DNA from 3 places in the Paenibacillus sp. P2(2022) genome. Region 3 is predicted to be linked to each of the others. Evidence: predicted binding sites of a transcription regulator. Region 3 holds the regulator's gene; each other region holds the start of a gene.
What was found. The regulator Rex, encoded in region 3, represses fermentation and respiration genes when NADH is low (regulators of the CRP and FNR family bind a similar motif). The targets are predictions, from matches to a motif close to TTGTGAAATATTTCACAA.
Positions count from the first base shown of each region.

Region 1: a site for Rex is predicted at 2,468-2,485, ahead of MMB75_RS12755 (formate/nitrite transporter family protein). Genes of this name have one in related genera too.
Region 2: a site for Rex is predicted at 3,430-3,447, ahead of nirB (nitrite reductase large subunit NirB). Genes of this name have one in related genera too.

Region 1 is NZ_JAKWFI010000003.1:222,654-228,937, forward strand. It holds gene MMB75_RS12750 (molybdopterin-containing oxidoreductase family protein) at 1-1,191, opposite strand, end outside; gene MMB75_RS12755 (formate/nitrite transporter family protein) at 1,548-2,393, opposite strand; gene MMB75_RS12760 (FAD-dependent oxidoreductase) at 2,780-4,141, opposite strand; gene MMB75_RS12765 (glutathione peroxidase) at 4,533-5,009, opposite strand; gene MMB75_RS12770 (ABC transporter ATP-binding protein) at 5,125-6,018, opposite strand.
Region 2 is NZ_JAKWFI010000009.1:155,507-161,790, forward strand. It holds gene MMB75_RS22370 (exosporium glycoprotein BclB-related protein) at 1-455, shown strand, start outside; gene nirD (nitrite reductase small subunit NirD) at 524-853, opposite strand; gene nirB (nitrite reductase large subunit NirB) at 893-3,322, opposite strand; gene MMB75_RS22385 (spore germination protein) at 3,641-5,296, shown strand; gene MMB75_RS22390 (GerAB/ArcD/ProY family transporter) at 5,322-6,284, shown strand, end outside.
Region 3 is NZ_JAKWFI010000001.1:1,018,605-1,024,888, forward strand. It holds gene panD (aspartate 1-decarboxylase) at 1-193, shown strand, start outside; gene MMB75_RS04450 (tetratricopeptide repeat protein) at 276-908, shown strand; gene dinG (ATP-dependent DNA helicase DinG) at 1,066-3,948, shown strand; gene MMB75_RS04460 (redox-sensing transcriptional repressor Rex) at 3,976-4,629, shown strand; gene MMB75_RS04465 (amidohydrolase) at 4,616-5,917, shown strand; gene MMB75_RS04470 (cell wall elongation regulator TseB-like domain-containing protein) at 5,955-6,284, shown strand, end outside.

The sequences.
Region 1 (6,284 bases), on a different contig from region 3:
CGGTTGTTCCTTCTGTAGCAGCGCCTCTCCAATCCGGTTCATGTTGATCACCCGGGCATCGGGGTTCTGTCGCAGATCAGGACGCTCCAGATGGGCGCTGTTAATCTTGGCATAAGCACCATTGGAGCGCGACGCTCCCCCGCCGTGTTTCAGCCATTGTCCAGTGAGTGCAGGCAAGCATGTAACTGCACGTACGTTCATACCGCCATTATCATGATGCTGAAGCCCATTTCCGATATTGATATAGGCCGCTCGCGCCTTCCCGTACATTTCCGCCAAACGGATAATATCCTCTTTCGGCACGCCAGTAATCTGCGAAACCCGCTCTGGTGTATAGATCTTAACATGCTCGCGCAGTTCCTCGTGACCTACGGTATAGCGACGTAAAAATTCGCCGTCTGTCAGCCCCTGATCAAACAGCACATGCATAACCCCCAGTGCAAGCGCCGTATCCGTTCCCGGATATAAGGGAATGAACCAATCCGCCCATTGCGCCGTCCGGTTGCGATGGACATCAATAACGACCACCTTAGCACCTTTTTTACGTGCTTTCTCAGCCAATACGACCTGATGCATGTTAGTGCTAATGACATTTCCGCCCCATACAATAATGAGCTCTGCATCCTCTGTGTCCTCCGGGCTTGTGCCGCCCTTAAATCCCATAACCGATGCCCAGCCTTCATTCCCAGCCACACTGCAAATCGTCTGATCCAGTTGGCTTGAACCCAGCGCATTGAAAAAGCGACGATCCATTCCATCCACACTCAATACACCCATATTGCCATAAAAGCTGTAGGGGAGAATGGATTCCGGTCCATCCGTACGTATCAGCTCCTTGAACCGACCTGTAATGGTATCGACCGCCTCCTCCCAGCTAATTCGTTCAAACTTCCCTTCCCCTTTGGCGCCTACACGCTTCAACGGATAAAGCACCCGATCCGGATCATATACTCGCTCGGTCATATTCCGGACTTTGTTGCATATAGCCCCTTTGGTAATGGGATGATCCGGATTACCAGTCACCTTGACTATCTTTCCATTTTCCTTGTGAAGCAGGAGCCCACACGTATCCGGGCAATCCAACGGGCATACAGCCGGAAAAATACCGTTCTGCTGCTCCGTCATCCGCTGTCCTCTGTGTAAGTTGTGTTGAAGTGTGGCCTCAAGAGGCGCGCTATTGCGATGATCCATGGTGTTAATGCTCCTTTCCGTTACCGTTTCCAAAAATTACACTGTTCTTATCATATCTACAGCTTTGGCCTATGGCAAGAGAAGGATTTTACCACACAGCATCTCTCCAAAATATATAAAAATCCGCCTGCTGTATAGAGCAAAACGGATTTTAAAAATCATAATTATTTTTTTATCATCCTGTTTCATCATTACATACCCAGGGTAAAAGAGATCAAGGCATTATGGACGAGAGCACACTCATCCTCCATGCCAAATCATGGACCACTCCCAAAAAAATCCGCCATGACAGGTTTCGTTCCCCCGGGCCTGTCATGGCGGATTTGCTTTGTTCATTGCTTCATAAAGTAACGTGATTATGCATGATCACTCAACGGATTGGATGCAACGGAAGGAGTAATTTGAGATTCATTCGCGGAATGTGTGTTGGTTTGAGTTTTTTTCAGATAGGCCAGCCAGTAGGCTCCAGCCACAAACAGACTGCCTCCTACCAAATTTCCCAACCAGACCGGAATGAAATTCATAACATACTCTGCCCATGAAAAATGACCTGCAAATATAGCCGCCGGAATGAGAAACATATTGGCTACAACGTGCTGAAATCCGATAGCAACAAAGGCCATGGTCGGGAACCAAATTCCCATAATTTTGCCTCCGATGGAGTCGGTGCTATAAGCCATCCATACAGCCAGTGCTACGAGCCAGTTACATCCTATACCTGATATAAAAGACTGTAAAAAGCTTTCATGCAGCTTATGCCCTGCCATATCCACCACTTTATCCAGGTAAGGACCCGTTTCGGTCAAGCCCAGAACATGCCCGAAGAAAAACGCAACAAATAATGCACCTGCAAAATTACTGAGCGTAATAATCGCCAAATTACGAAGCATGGCTCCTGTCTTAATTCGTCCTGCCCATCTCGCCAAAGGCACTGCCATCATATTGCCGGTCAGCAATTCTCCACCAGCGATCAAAACTAATACCAGACCTACAGGGAACACCGCAGCTCCAATAAAGGTAGCAATGCTTCCCCATTCTTTAGGTGCACTTGCAATAACGCGTATATCCAGCAAAAACCCGAGTGCAATAAATGCACCTGCCAAAAATCCTAATACTACCGCCACAGTCCACGGGTTGTTCGCCTTGGCCACTCCTGTTTCCACCGTCTTTTCGGCAATTTGCCCCGGTTTATAGCTTGCCATCTGCCCCCGCTCCTTTAATATCTTTTAAACAAAATATTCTTCTTTTATATTTTATTTAAAATCAGTGATTTTGTTTGTGAAAAAAATCACTTTCTGAAGTATAAAAAAACAGCCCTTGGATAAAGGACTGTTTTTCTATTTTATTACATCTACTGCGCTACTACGCGCTTTACATTTAATTATATTCTTCCTTTTCAACGGCTTTCAAGAACCAAAGTACTCCGCCCAGACCGATGGCTGCAACAACTACAAGAAAAAGGATATAAAACAAACCCATTATCTACTTCTCCCCCTAATCCTTATGCTCTCTATATTGTACTATAAGGATTCATCGTACGCTTTCAGATTGTTGACAAACTTATGAACAATGTCACAGACAAATCGGATTATACAGTAACTGGATTCCGTTCGGATATTGTAGGCAATGCCTGCAAACCTGCCGCGTTCAGGAAATTCCAAGGCTTGTTATAGTGCGGCTGGAAGAAGAAATCGACAAAGGCCAACTGATCAATGGTCATATGATTTTGAATGGCTACAGACAGGGTGTTAATGGATTGCGTCAAATCAACCTTCGACATAATTTGTGCCCCAACAATTCTCCGTGTCTCCTGCTCATATACAACCTTCAGCAACACCTTTTCAGAAGTTGGCATAAACTCAGGACGGTAGCTGTCCTCAATGGTTACAGCTTCTACAGTCATCCCCTCGTCCATTGCTGCGGCTTCCGTCATTCCTGTTCCTGCAATATTGTCTTCGTAAATTTTGATACCCGAGGTTCCTTGTGTTCCCATGTAGGCAATGGTAGGTTGTACCAGATTACGTGCCACCAGCGTACCCATACGAACCGCATTGGTCGCCAATGGGATATAAGCTGTTTTGCCGGTTGGATTATAACGAATTGCACAACTGTCGCCTGCAGCAAACACGTCTGGGCAGCTACTTTGCATATAATTGTCCACAATGATCGCACCGTTAGGCAACATATCTACCTGACCTTTGAGCAGATCCGTTTGAGGTCGGAAACCGATACAGAGTATAACAAGCTCTGTTTCATATTCTCCTTTGGAGGTCACGACCTTACTTACTTTACCGTTAGTCCCCTCAAAACGACTTACTGTCTCGCCAAGTACCAGCTTAATGCCATGTTCTCTCAGGGAATTCTCAATCCGGTCTGTATACTCATGGTCTAAATACTTATTCAATATACGATCGGCACTGTCGATCAGCGTTACGTTCTTACCGTTCATTTGAAAAGCTTCTACCAGCTCAACACCAATGTATCCAGCTCCCACGACAGTAATGTTCTGTACATGTTGGGCTTTCTCAATGATTTCATTCGAATGATTATAGTTTTTGCAGAGCAAAATATGATCCAGTTCAATGCCTTCCAGCTTCGGAATAATTGGCCACGATCCAGTAGTCACAATCAATTTATCAAATGTATCCGTAAATTCCTCACCGGTTTGGAGATTACGTGCATGCAGCGTCTTGCCCGCTGTATCTACACTCGTTACCTCATGAAGCATCTTGGTCACTACACCCATATCAGCCAGTTGATCTGGGGACGAATAAAACAATCCGTGCGGATCTTTGACGACACCACCTACATACAGTGCAATACCACAAGATAAAAATGAAATATTGTCATTACGCTCATAGACCGTAATTTCGGCATCTGGATAACATTTAGCTGTGTTGACTATGGCTGCCGTACCTGCGTGTGTACATCCGATAACTGCTACTTTCATGTTGAATTCCTCCTTGGTGTGTGGGCATAAAATGTATAATAATTGTGAATACTTTCACTTATATAACTCATTACTTCTTGTGATTTATTTCACTTCATGCGCTTATTATAGTGTGATATTTTTCACATTACAATAGCTTTTTATGATATTCACAATTTGTCCACATTTTAAAAGGCAAGGATATCTGAACTCAGCCGTTTGCTGAAATCTTTTTTTGCTCCATTCAGTTTTCCCTACCTGCCTCTTGATTATGCTCCTGGAACAGACTTTCACACGATACGTCAATCTTTAGGCAAATGCGTATGTAGGGAATAAAAAAAGGTCCGTTTCCCCTAAGACAAGCGGAAATCAGACCTTGTTTACACATATACTTTGGAATTACACGAAGCTATTATAATAACTGCTCAATGGCCGTTTTCATCGCTTCCGGTGACTCCTTGGGCTCAAAGCGTCCCACAGGCACACCTTCACGATTCACAATGAATTTTGTAAAATTCCACTGAATTGTACCATCTTCCTGTTCTCCAGGCTGTTGCTTCTTCAAATATTCAAACAGAGGGGCTGTATCTGGTCCGTTCACATCCACTTTAGCGAATACCGGGAAATTAACCCCGTAATTCAATTGACAAAATTCAGCCGCTTCCTCGCTGCTGCCCGGCTCCTGACCGCCAAACTGGTTGCAAGGGAAGCCTAAAACAACGAGTCCCCGATCCTTATATTCGTCATAAAGCTTTTGCAAATCCCCATATTGCGGGGTAAGTCCGCACTTACTAGCGGTATTCGCAATAACCAGCACTTTACCTGTGTAAGTTTCCAGAGAAACCTCCTGATTGGCTGGTGTTACGGCATTATATGAATAGACAGACATATAGCATCCTCCTTCATGTCGCTTGGTTTAGGTTCTCAACCTATTTTACCCAAAACGTGACGGACATGCCAATATTCACAAACCCTTACCGTGATGCTGCCACTTGGCGCACCCTCTAACCTCTTGCTGCTACTTGTGGTCTAGCATCACGCCGCTCGGCAACAGAACCCACCGTTTGTTTCTCTTCTACATTCATTCCCTTTACTGCTTGGCTTACCGCAGGCTGACCAGCCAAAGCATACGGAAGACAGAGTGGTACCCCCGTACGAGGATCAGTAACAATATCCGCCTCAATTCCGAATACCTCACGCAGCACATCTGGGGTCATAACCTCCGTCGGGGCTCCTACCGCCTTCGCTTTCCCTTTTTTGATCGCAATCATATGCTGAGCATAGCGGGCTGCGTGGTTCAAGTCGTGCACGACCATAACAATGGTGCGTTCTGCCGAAGTATTCAGATACTCTAGCAGATGCAGCACTTCCAGTTGATGCGCCATATCCAAAAATGTAGTCGGCTCATCCAAAAACAATATATCCGTATCTTGTGCAAGCGCCATAGCAATCCAGGCACGCTGACGCTGCCCCCCAGAAAGCTGATCAATCGGACGATCGTGAAATTCGCTCATTCCTGTTACTTGGATGGCCCACTCTACCATTTTGCGATCGTCCGCTTTCATGGAACCAAAACCTTTTTGATAGGGAAAACGTCCGTATGATACCAGTTCCGTCACGGTCAATCCTTCCGGTGCCGTCGGATTCTGCGGCAAAATAGCCAACTGCTTGGCTACCTCCCGGGTGGATTGCTTATGAATGGATTTACCATCCAACAGAACGCTACCGCCTTTAGGATTCATGATGCGAGCCATCGTTTTCAAAATGGTCGACTTACCGGAGCCATTTGCACCCACCAACGCTGTAATTTTCCCTTGCGGTATTTCTACGTTCAGATCTTCTACTATCAATCGATCTTCATAAGCAATATCCAGATTTGCCGTTTTCAGACGAAACATTTGGAATCATCCCTTTCCCTAATCCAATATATATAATCACGGGCTTAACGCACGACATTCATCAAAACTTCATTCTATCTTTATATAATAAAGATATTGATAATCATTATCAAGTGTTAACTCACATATTCCTTTAAATCTTGGACCGCATCGGATGCTATAACGATTCACCTATGATGAGTTTACTTATGCGGTCTGATGGCTCTCAGCAGCGCTCTCCTACCCCTATATTGTTATTTTGAGAAATTCTGCAACAAAATAGGAGC
Region 2 (6,284 bases), on a different contig from region 3:
TTGGAACCACAAGTTTAATCGGCTTTGGAAGCTCAGCAACAGGTATTAGTCTCGTAGGCGGTATCATTGATCTCACAGGTACGCTTGTAGGACCAGTCATTAACTTTGCTTTCTCTATTCCACGGGGTGGTGTAATCACATCCATTGCCGGATATTTCAGTACAACTGCTGCTCTAACCCTCTTGGGATCATCCGTTAGCATTACTGCCCAGTTGTTTAGTTCCCCAACACCTAATAACACCTTTATAGCCATTCCCGGAGCTACCGTTACATTGACCCCCCCGCTAACTGACATCGTCGCTTTAGGAACGACTTCTAGTGGTATTGCTACTGGGTTGGCAATACCCGTAACCGCACAAACCCGTCTGCTTATGGTTTTCTCTGCCACAGCTACAGGAATTTCTCTCGTTAATACCGTGGTGGGCTACGCAAGTGCAGGCGTTACCATTACCTAATCCAAAACGAAAAGGGCCCACAGGATTATTCCTGTCGAGCCCTTTTTATTTCCATTCCCTCAAATGAATTAAAGCGTTTCGAGTGATATTTTCACTTCTTCTCCCTCTTCACAGACGGCGAACGTTTTAATTTGCCCGTGATCGGGCTCTTGAACGGTACCCGTCCGCAAATCAATTTTCCAGTCATACAAAGGATCATAAATATAATGTCCCGATACTATCGCCTCTGTAAGAGGACCTCCTTTGGGATGAGGGTTGATATTTTCAACAGCATAGAGCTCATTCTCCGAAGTGCGGAAAACAGCAATTTCAGTCCCTTTGATGTGGATGGTACGTCCTATTCTAGTCGGAAAATCCTTACTGTCACCGACGACAAGCCATTCGGCATTCTTGATCATTTGCTTGATTGCTCCCTTCCTCAGGCATTTTAGATACAATTACACAATAGATGGAGTGACAACTTCAAATAGATTTTTACGTGTATCCTCATCATTGATGATCTTTTTCCACGGGTCTTCGACCTGTTGTAGTGCAAATTCAATACGTTCTACTAAAGCTTGTCGATTAGCGGTATCGTGAACGACAACCTTCTGAATCTCTTCCAAACCGATCCGTTCCACCCACTCCGAAGTACGTTCCAGATATTGCCCTGTTTCCCGATAGAACTGCATCACGGCTCCTACAATATCAATCAGTTCAGCGTCCGTTTTTACTTTACAGAGTGAATCAGCCAACCGTGCTTTAATACCGCCGTTTCCACCGATAAAGATCTCCCAGCCCCCGTCATTGCCTACGATTCCGATATCTTTTGTACATGATTCCGCACAGTTGCGTGGACAGCCATTAACTGCTAATTTGAATTTTGCTGGGAAATCCAGTCGTTCAAATTTCCGTTCCAGCACTTCTCCCATTCCCATCGAATCCTGTGTACCAAAACGGCAAAATTGCGATCCAACACAGGTTTTAACCGTACGAAGTGATTTCGCGTAGGCATATCCTGAAGGCATATCGAGTTCTTCCCACACTTTAGGCAGATCTTCTTTACGGACACCAATCAAATCCAGCCGCTGTCCCCCAGTTACTTTAACGACTTTAACGTTGTATTTAAGAGAAACATCAGCTATTTTCTTCAGATCCTCTGGAGTCGTTACACCGCCGTACATTCTTGGCACCACTGTATACGTTCCGTCTTTTTGAATGTTCGCATGCAATCGCTCATTTACAAAGCGGGAATCTCCCTCATTTTCATAGGTATCTGGGTTAATCATCCCTAAATAATAATTCAGCGCCGGACGGCATTTGGAGCATCCTTCATCATTATGCCAACCCAGTACATTCATCACTTCACGCGTAGTTGTCAGCCCTTTGGTTTTGATCGCTTCCACAATTTCATCCCGGCTCAATGTTGTACAACCACATATTCCTTGCTTGGCTGACGTCTTGAAGCCGTCTCCAAGAACATATTGCAAAATTTGCTCAACAACTGGCTTACATCCACCACAGGAACGCGTAGCTCCGGTACATGCCTTAATTTCATCGACTGTGGTTAGTCCATTTTCATTAATTGCATCCACAATTGCCTTTTTAGTTACACCGTTACAGCCACACACAATTTCGTCATCGGCCATCGTTTCAGCGGATGATGTTTTCGCCCCGTGATTGCTGCATCCAGTACCCATCAGCTGTCCATATATCTCATCTGTCATTGGCGTTTGCTGACGCACATACTTTTGAAGACTAGCAGATTCGCTCACATCGCCGAACAGTACAGTCCCCACAATTTTATTATCACGAAGCAGCACTTTTTTGTATGTGCGCTTCCACTCATCCTTTGCTACAATCACCGTATGTTCAGGCTGGGTTATGAATTCGCCAGCTGAGAAAACATCCACCCCTGAAATTTTGAGCTTGGTTGAAACTACCGATCCTGCATAACCTTCGGTATCCGCGCCTGCCAAATGTTTGGCAATTACACTTCCCTGTTCAAACAGCGGAGCTACCAGACCGTAGCAGACCCCACGGTGTTCAACACATTCCCCTACGGCATATACATCCGGCAAGGATGTTTTCATCAAATCATCGACCACAATCCCACGGTTCGTTTCCATACCACTTTCCACAGCTACCTGGATATTAGGCTTGATTCCGACGGCCATTACCACCAAATCCGCTTCCAGCTCACTTCCATCCGAGAAGCGCAGTCCTTGTACCCGATCTTGACCGTACACCTCCGCAGTTTGCATTTGCATAGCAAACTTGATTCCCTGGCGTTCCAGTTCTGCTTTCAACATCGCAGACGCTTCCCGGTCCAGCTGACGTTCCATCAAATCTTCCATTAAGTGAACGACCGTAACATCCATTCCTAGGTTGACCAAGCCTTTAGCTGCCTCCAGCCCCAATAGACCTCCGCCAATGACAGCAGCCTTTTTATAGGTCTTTGCCGCTTCCAGCATGGCCGAGCAATCGGCGATATCCCGGAAACCAATAACTCCCGGTAGTTCTTTACCCGGAATAGGCAGAATAAACGATTGTGAGCCGGTAGCTACCAAAGCCACGTCGTAGTCAATTTCCAGTCCGTCTTCGGTGCGAATCTTCTTGTGCTTACCGTCGATGCTTTTAACCATTTTTCCTGTATATAAAGTAATTCCTTGATCCGCATACCATTGCAAATCGTTCAGTATAATATCATCTATTGTTTTACTACCTTCCAACACATAAGAGAGCATGATCCTGTTATAGTTCGGATGCGGCTCACTTCCCAGGACTGTAATTTCATATTTATCTGTTAATTTTAAAATTTGTTCGACCGTATTGATACCAGCCATCCCGTTCCCTATAACCACAAGCTTCTTTTTACTGTTTATCATATACCGGTTCCTCCATTCATTCGACGATACTCCCTATCCGACGACATCTCCAACGTTCCTATGAAATTCTGTTTATGCTTCTATTTTAATACAGCAGATAGGTCTATATGTGATTTCAATCACAATGTAGTTAAAATTATGAATATTCAGGGATTTCCCTATTCTATTTCAAGGGATTAAGGTAAGGACCGGAAATCATAGCAGCGTCATCGAATGAATCTTTCCAATTCATGCGTAAATACAACCGTTATAAGGAATACTTTATGAACAACTTGTATCTTAAGGGAGAATGAATTGAATTGCTTGGAGGTAATCATCATGTGGTCTAAAATCATTTCTTATTTTCCTAGCTGGAGTACACTCTTTCAAGCCGGTCTCGCGTTGATTATTCCTTTAGGAATTTATTATATTAACACCTCGATTTATTCGTTTGTCGGCAGTAAAGGAGCCAAATCCAAACATAACGAAGGTCCCATGGATCAGCAGCATGAACCGAGCTCTAAAATTACAGGAAATTATGATTCCGACTTACAGGCAATTCGTGAAGCTATAGGCGAAAATAGTGATGTGCATTTTCGTGAGTTTATGGTGAAGAAATTTCATGCTCGGTCCATGTTAGTCTTCATAGATGGTATGCAGGATGAAAAGCTTATGAGCGAGCAGGTATTAGAGGTCTTGATGTTTGGGGGCCAGCAGGGTCAGGATCAACAGGAACAACCGGAAGGGTTAAGTAACTCTTTTATAAAAGAAAGCCTGATGCCACTTACGCAAATTAGTGAAGTTACCCGTATGGAGGAACTGTACGAGTTCATCCTTTTAGGTCATACCGCCCTATTAATTGAAGGAATGAAGGAAGCGCTACTGGTGGGCCCTCCTAATGGCGCTATTCGCTCCGTCAATGAACCAACCTCTGAAGCATTGCTTCGGGGTCCCAGAATCGGTTTTACGGAAGTATTGAGTGAAAACACTTCGATGCTTCGACGCCAGGGTTTAAATAAAAGTCTGGAAATGAAGAAATTTCAAGTGGGCAGCAGAATCAAAAAAGATCTGGTTATCGCGTATATAAAGGATATTGTGAATCCGGACCTTCTTGAAGAAGTAAGCCGCAGAATATCAAAAATAGACATGGATTTTTTACCTGAATCCGGGTATGTGGAACAACTCATCGAAGACAATTATTTAAGTCCGTTCCAACAGGCTCATAATACAGAGCGTCCTGACCGTGTCATTAATGCTTTGTTGGAGGGAAGAATAGCGATCTTACTGGATGGTACTCCCTTTGCACTTATTGTCCCGGTGACCTTCAGTATGCTGCTTCAATCTCCCGAGGACTATTATGAGCGATGGATTCCGGGGACACTATTACGTCTGCTACGGTTTAGCGGGGCTTTTATAGCGCTTATGGGGCCTGCTCTGTACATTTCTTTTATATCGTTTCATCCCGGTTTAATTCCGACCAAGCTGGTCATTAGCATTATCGGAACCCGTCAAGGCGTCCCTTTCCCATCCGTTATAGAAGTTATGATTTTGGAAATCTCTATCGAAATTCTGCGAGAGGCCGGCATTCGCCTGCCCAAACCCATTGGCCCTGCGATGGGCATTGTGGGAGGCTTGGTTATCGGCGACGCTGCTGTAAATGCGGGCATCGTTAGCCCATTCCTAGTGATTGTGGTTGCGGTTACTGCCATTTCATCGTTTTCGATACCGACATACAGTGCGGGCATTACCTTACGCCTTTTGCGTTTTGTCGGAATGTTCTTTGCAGCAATGCTGGGCATGTTTGGAACCATATTGTTCTTTCTGTTAATTTGTATCCATCTGACGAAGTTGAAAAGCTTTGGTGTACCATATGTAACTCCCTTTTCCCCTATGCGTCCAAGTGACTGGAAGGATCTGTACATCCGAGCCCCTATTTCTCTGATGAAACGAAGACCTGTCATGATGAAAACACAACAACGCAAGCGTAGATCATGATGCCAAATACGAAGGAGGAGCCACTGTGTTTAGACGCTCTGATGATAAAATCACAACGAAGCAAGGGGCTGTATTCCTGACCAATACCGTATTGGGCGCAGGGATATTGACACTGCCGAGAGGTGTAACTGAACAAGTACAAACTCCTGATGCATGGCTTTCTGTCCTCATCGGTGGAGCTATTGTCATCTTCGTCGTCTGGGTTATGGTGAAATTAAGTCAACAGTTTCCCGGAAACACTATATATCAATACTCCAGAAGAATTGTAGGTACTGTTCCGGGAGGATTCTTAAGTGTGCTATTAATTATATACTTTATAATCATAGCTGGATTCGAGATCCGTGTGTTGGCTGAAGTAACCATGTTTTTTCTACTTGAAGGCACACCCATCTGGGCGATTGTGATTCCATTCATCTGGGTAGGGAGTTATTTGGTGTTTGGAGGCATTAATTCCATCGCGCGGCTATACCAGATTATACTTCCGATCAGTCTCTTCTTTCTGCTTCTCTGTTTTGTCTTTAGCTTAAGAATCTTCCAAATTGATCATCTTCGTCCCGTATTGAGTGACGGAATTTTACCCGTCATCAAGGGGCTGAAATCGACTATTCTTGTCTTCTCTGGATGTGAAGTCGTCATGACACTGGTCGCTTTTATGCAGCACCCCGAAAAAGCATTTAAGGCCATGGCAGTGGGTATCGGTATCCCTTTAGTTTTGTATTTTTTGACCGTAGTTATGGTGATCGGCGGGCTATCGGTAGATTCTACTGTGACAAGTACTTGGCCTACTATTAATTTGATGCGCAGTTTTGAGATCCCCGGATTTCTTTTTGAACGTCTGGAGTTTCCACTGCTGGTGATCTGGGTGATGCAAATGTTTTGTAATTTCTGCAGTTTTTTCTTCAATGCAACCTTAGGTGTCTCACAGGTGTTTGGTCTTAAATATCGTTATGCGATTTTCGGTTTAATTCCGCTTATCTTTATCTCCACG
Region 3 (6,284 bases):
TGGGAGCGGCGTGATTTGTCTCAACGGTGCGGCAGCCCGTCTGGTCCAGCCCGGTGATACAGTCATTATTATTTCCTATGCTTCCATGTCAAATGAAGAGGCCAAAACATACAAACCAACTGTGGTATTTGTGGATGAACATAATAAACCAGCCCAAACGATGAACAAGGAAGTACATGCAACGATCATGTAATGAATGGGAATGCGGATGAAACCCGTCTTTTAAGCGAAAAATGTGAGTGTATTAATCCATCTTTCGTAAGGGCGGGATGCACATGTTCCAGCATGTATTCGCAGAAATGAACAGCATGTTAGATGATATCGTGAAGCATTACCCATCAGCCCAGGGCCCCCGCAGACAGGAGCTGCTACAGCACTGGAGTCTGCTGCGGAGAATGAGTGACGGAATTATGGATGAGTGGCTGGCCTTTGAGGAAAAAATGGTTTACCTGCGTGCAGCAGGATTTTCTGCAGAGGCCGACATGTCTGACGCTGAGCTGCCTGAAAAGGAGCTACCGGCATTTAACAGGGGGCAGGGGTATTATCGCTTACTTATGTACCCGGAGGCAATCCAGCAATTTGAGCAGGTGCTACAGCATTTTCCGAACAGCTGGCAGAGTCACATGTATATGGGAATGGCTCATTTTCAACTGGATGATCCAGCAGAGGCTATAAGCCAGTTTCAAAAGGTGCTGCACCTGACTGAACAGCCAGGGCTAAAAGCGGTCATCTATAATGCGCTGGGTTGTTTGATGGCAAAGCAGGCTGACGTAAAAGAGGCGCAAAAATATTTTGCTCTCGCGCATCAGTTCGATCCAACGTTGCCCGAGCCACTGCACAATATGCAAGCCTGTTTGTCCGGTGTCGAAAAGCTTCGCTACGACAGCTCCATGTTGACCTGGATGTAGTTGTCAGACACCGAGTAAGACGATGCATGCCCACCTCCTTAGGCGGCGTGTGCATCGTCTTTTTTGGCTGTCTTAATTTCCAAACAGGCAATCTTCTGCTATGCTATTATACAGAGTTATTATTATTGTATGTGTCATAAGAAAGGATTAAGCTCGAATGAAATTTGCGGTATTGGATTTTGAAACGACAGGCACCCAGTCCGCGGATGACATCATTCAAGTCGGACTTGCAATTATAGATCATGATAACAGCATTTCCCGTGTTTACGGCTCTTATGTAAACCCTGGCAGATCTATTCCACCTTTTATCACCGGATTGACCGGAATTACAGACGATGACGTCAAGGATGCACCTGCACTCGAAGAAATGATGATGGAGCTCGTGCCTATGCTGGACGATGTCGTACTCGTCGGTCATAACGTGGCGTTTGATTTTAATTTTTTGCAAAGCGCTTTGGACCGGTGTGGATATTTACCTTTTAGCGGTAGGATTTTGGATACGATGGATTTTCTGAAAATTATGTTTCCATCGTTAACTTCTTATCAGTTAGGTTTTGTTTCCTCAGAGTTTGGGCTGGCGCATGACCGCCCTCATCAAGCAGACAGCGACGCGTTGGCTACGGCTGAGGTGTTTTTAAAGTGTCTGGGTGAGCTTCAAGCACTGCCTCTGATAACGATACAGCGGCTTAGCGATTTGTTCGCAGAGGAAGACAGCGACCTGGGTTGGTTTCTTGACGGCATACGAGAAGAGAAAGAGCTAGATCCTATTCAGGATTTGGAGAAACATCAGTTTTTTCGTCAGCTTGCGCTTAAAGTGGAAGATTGGACTGAACTGGCTGCTCCACGCAGAGAAGATGATCCGAATCCACTGTCAGGCGTTTCCTTTGAGCAGTATATGGATGATGTACGGGACAATTTGCGTTCATCCTTGAGCCAATATGAGGAGCGCGAGGCGCAGATACAAATGATTGAGGGTGTAAATCAAGCCCTGAGTCAAGATAAGCATTTGTTGATTGAGGCGGGTACAGGAACAGGGAAGTCCCTGGGCTATTTGCTTCCGTCACTGTATCACAGTGTAAAATATGGGCAGAGGGTCACCGTAAGCACGCATACCATTAATCTGCAGGAGCAATTGCGAGAGCGTGATATTCCGATGCTGACCAAAGTGATTCCGTTCCCGTTCCGGGCTGCCATCTTTAAGGGACGGGGGCATTATTTGTGTCTGCGTAAGTTTGAACATAAAATAAACAGAAGAGACTTCGCGACACCAAAGGAAGACTTGATTACAGCTGCTCAAATGATTGTCTGGCTGACTCTGACAGAAACCGGTGATGATGAGGAACTAAACCTGAGCAACCGTGGAGGGGATTTTTGGGAAACGGTTGCTAGTGATTCCGAGTCCTGTCTTGGTCGTTCTTGTCCATGGTTCCGCAAATGCTACTATCATCGTGCACGTCATGAAGCTGGAACAGCGGATGTGGTTATAACGAATCACTCCAAGCTGTTCACCGACGTCAAAGCAAGTCATCAGTTGCTGCCTAGCTATGAACACTTGGTGATTGATGAGGCACATCATCTAGAGGAAGTAGCTGGTAAGCACCTGGGCATGCATATGAAATATTTCACACTCGTGCATACGCTGACTCGATTGTTCAAGGACAGCAAGAATGGGCAATTGCCTTCGTTACGTCAGCAGTTGGCAAAGTCGGGGCATGAGAAGTCGACGGAATGGGCCTCGGTCATTGATCAGTTGTACCCACTTGTGTTAGAGGTTAAGGAAACTTGGGACCTACTAAGCGATAAGCTGTTTGGCATGTTACCAGAGCGAACTGATGCCACACCAGGTGAAACGGGGCAATTTTCTTCGCGTCTCAAACCGTCAGCCAAGCCTGCAAAGTGGGATCAGGCGGCGGCATTGGAAAATCAGCTTTATGTAACATTGAGCGAAATTTTGCGCAAGGGCGACAAGCTGATGCTGGATGTCAAGGAAGAACATGACGATTATGCGGCGGATAGTCTCATTACAGATATCACGGGTCTGCTTAAGGATTTGGCGGGGATTAGGGAAAATTTGCGCTTCTTTATACGACTCGATGATGAAACAACCGTATATTGGCTTGAAGCGAGTGGACAATTCCGTAGTAAATCATTGCAATTTTATGCGGTGCCCGTCGATGTGAGCCGCCAGTTGAAAGAAATGTTTTTTGACAAAAAAAGAAGTATTATTCTGACATCTGCTACTTTATCGGTAGATAAATCGTTTCAGTACATGACCGATCAACTCGGCTTGCAGGAGGCCGCAGATCAAGGACGATTAATGACGTCACAGCTCCCATCACCCTTTAATTACAGGGATCAGGTGTTGCTGGTCATTCCGCGAGATTTTCCGAGTGTGAAGGGCAGTGTAGGAGATGCACATTTTGTAGAGATGCTCGTTAGCTCTCTAGGAGCGACTGCCCAGGCGACGCGGGGGAGAATGCTCGTTCTGTTTACTTCCTATCGGATGCTCCGGCAAGTGTATGAGCCGCTCAAAGAGGCGTTAGCGTCCAGCGATATTACCGTGTTAGGACAAGGTGTGGACAGTGGGAGTCGCAGCAAGCTAACCCGCCGTTTTCAGGAAGCGAAAGCTTCTGTATTGCTGGGAACCAGTAGCTTCTGGGAAGGCGTCGATATTCCAGGGAAAGCTTTGACTTGTCTGGCTATCGTTCGCTTGCCGTTTCAACCGCCTAACCACCCGTTACTGGAGGCCAAAAGCGAGTTGCTCCAGCAGCAGAAGAAGAATCCATTTATGAAGCTGTCTGTACCACAAGCAGTTATTCGCTTCAAACAGGGTTTTGGGCGATTGGTACGTACAGCGAGCGACCACGGAGTCGTCATCGTTTACGATACGCGTGTGATCGAATCCTATTATGGAAAGCACTTTTTGTACTCGTTACCGGGACCAAAAATGGAGCATATGCCATCGGAGCAAATGGTGCCCCGCATCGCCGAATGGCTCCAATCCGCCCCGGAGACAGAGGCACAACGGACGGACACTTAAAGTCCGTTACAATTAGGGGGAGCAAGTATGAAATCAGATAAAATTTCAGAGGCTGTCGTACGGAGATTACCCGTATATTTACGTTATCTGAATGCACTGCACAAACGGGAGGTGGCTACGGTCTCTTCTCAAGAGCTGGGACAGAGGTTAGATTTGAATCCGGCCCAAATTCGTAAAGATCTTGCCTATTTTGGCGATTTTGGTCGGAAGGGCATCGGTTACGATGTTTCTTATCTAATTGAGAAAATACGCCATATCCTGAAAATCGACCAGCAAATTAATGTAGTATTGGTCGGAGCAGGTAATCTGGGTCAAGCCCTATCGAACTATAATGCTTATTTAAAAGACAATATGAAGATTGTGGCGGTTTTTGATGCGTTCCCGGATAAGGTTGGGACCAGAATCAATACTTTGGTCGTACAGCCGATGGATGAACTGGAAGCGACTGTGAAAGAAAAAAATATACGAATCGGGATTATTACTGTACCTGATTTTGAGGCACAGCACGTAGCTGATAGGCTGATTGAGAGTGGAATTGGAGCGATTTTGAACTTTGCACCTATCATTCTCAAGGCACCGGCTAACATTCGGATACATGCCACAGACTTTACAACTGATTTGCTTAGCCTCGCTTATTATCTGGAGGACGGAAAGGAAGAAGCACAATATGACAGTGAATAAATGGATGATTAAAAACGGCTCGTTTGCCGTGAATGGACCCGAGGCTGGGGTAATCCATGGTTTTATGATTGTGGAGGATAGCCGTATTACTTACATTGGCGAGACTTTGCCTGCGGGTGAGGAAGAGACAGAAGCAATCGACGGCAAGGGGTTATTGTTTTTACCTGGTCTGATCAATACTCATGGTCATGCGGCGATGTCTCTGCTGCGAGGGTATGGAGATGATTTGGCACTTCAAGTGTGGCTTCAGGAAAAAATGTGGCCTATGGAAGCCAAGTTTACATCTACGGATGTGTACTGGGGAACTTCTTTGTCAGTGCTGGAAATGCTGAAAGGTGGAACCACGACTTTCCTGGATATGTACGATCATATGGATGAGGTGGCTCGTGTAGCTGAAGAGTCGGGCATTCGTGCAAGCTTGATGCGTGGAGCCATTGGACTCTGTTCAGAAGAAGAACAGCGGATCAAGCTAGCTGAGGCCGTGACTTTTGCGCGTAACTGGCATGGAAAAGCAGACGGACGTATCACAACAATGATGTCTCCTCATGCCCCATACACATGCCCGCCTGCGTTTATTGAGAAATTTGTTCAAGCAGCACATGATCTCGATTTACCATTGCATACGCACATGTCCGAGACGATCGCCGAAGTTGAACAAAACGTACGCGACTACGGCTTGCGTCCAGTTGCACACTTAGATAAGCTTGGCTTTTTCTCCCGTCCTTCACTTGTTGCCCACGGCGTTCACTTGAACGACGAAGAAATAGCTTTGTTAGCGGAACGAGGTGTGGCGGTATCGCATAATCCAGGCAGCAACTTGAAGCTGGCAAGTGGTGTAGCTAGAGTGCCTGAATTGCTGCGTGCAGGAGTTACTGTTTCACTCGGAACAGATGGTCCTGCCAGCAATAATAACCTGGATATGTTCGAGGAAATGCGTCTGGCGGCACTCATTCACAAGGGAGTATCTGGCGACCCAACGGCAGTTCCTGCAAATGAAGCACTACGTCTGGCAACAGAGTATGGTGCAAAGTCGATTGGTTTAAAAGAGGTAGGAGCGCTGGCAGCAGGCAATAAGGCTGACTTTATCGCGCTAGATCTGGATCAGGCCCATTTCTTGCCGCGTACAGATCTTATTTCTCATGCCGTATACTCTGCAAGTGCCAAAGACGTGGCTCATGTGTGGGTAGACGGTCGTCAGGTTGTGAAAAATGGCGAATGCCTGACGATGGACGAGGAACGTATCAAACATGAGGCACAAGCCGCCTTTGAAGGGCTGCTGTCGCGCTAATTTAGGTGTCACATCCCCTTAGAGAGGAAGCACAGGTTTGAAAAATAAGAAGAAATGGATAGCGGTCGCCATTTTGGCCGTAATACTGATCCTGGTCAGCATTTTCTGGTATTATTCGTATGTTACTCAAGACCAGGTGGCTGAGAAAAATGCCGCTATCATGAAGGCCAAGCAATCAGGTGGTCTGGTTAGCACGACTCAGACATGGAAGTCTGTGTGGGATCAGATATATTGGGTAGTTCAAGGAAAAAACGCACAGAATGAAAATATAATGGTATGGGTTCCTTTTCAAAAAATGGAGGGGAAACCTAACATACCTGCGGCAGATCCAAGCGGTGTTCATACCGAGCTGATGAAAAACGGAGTC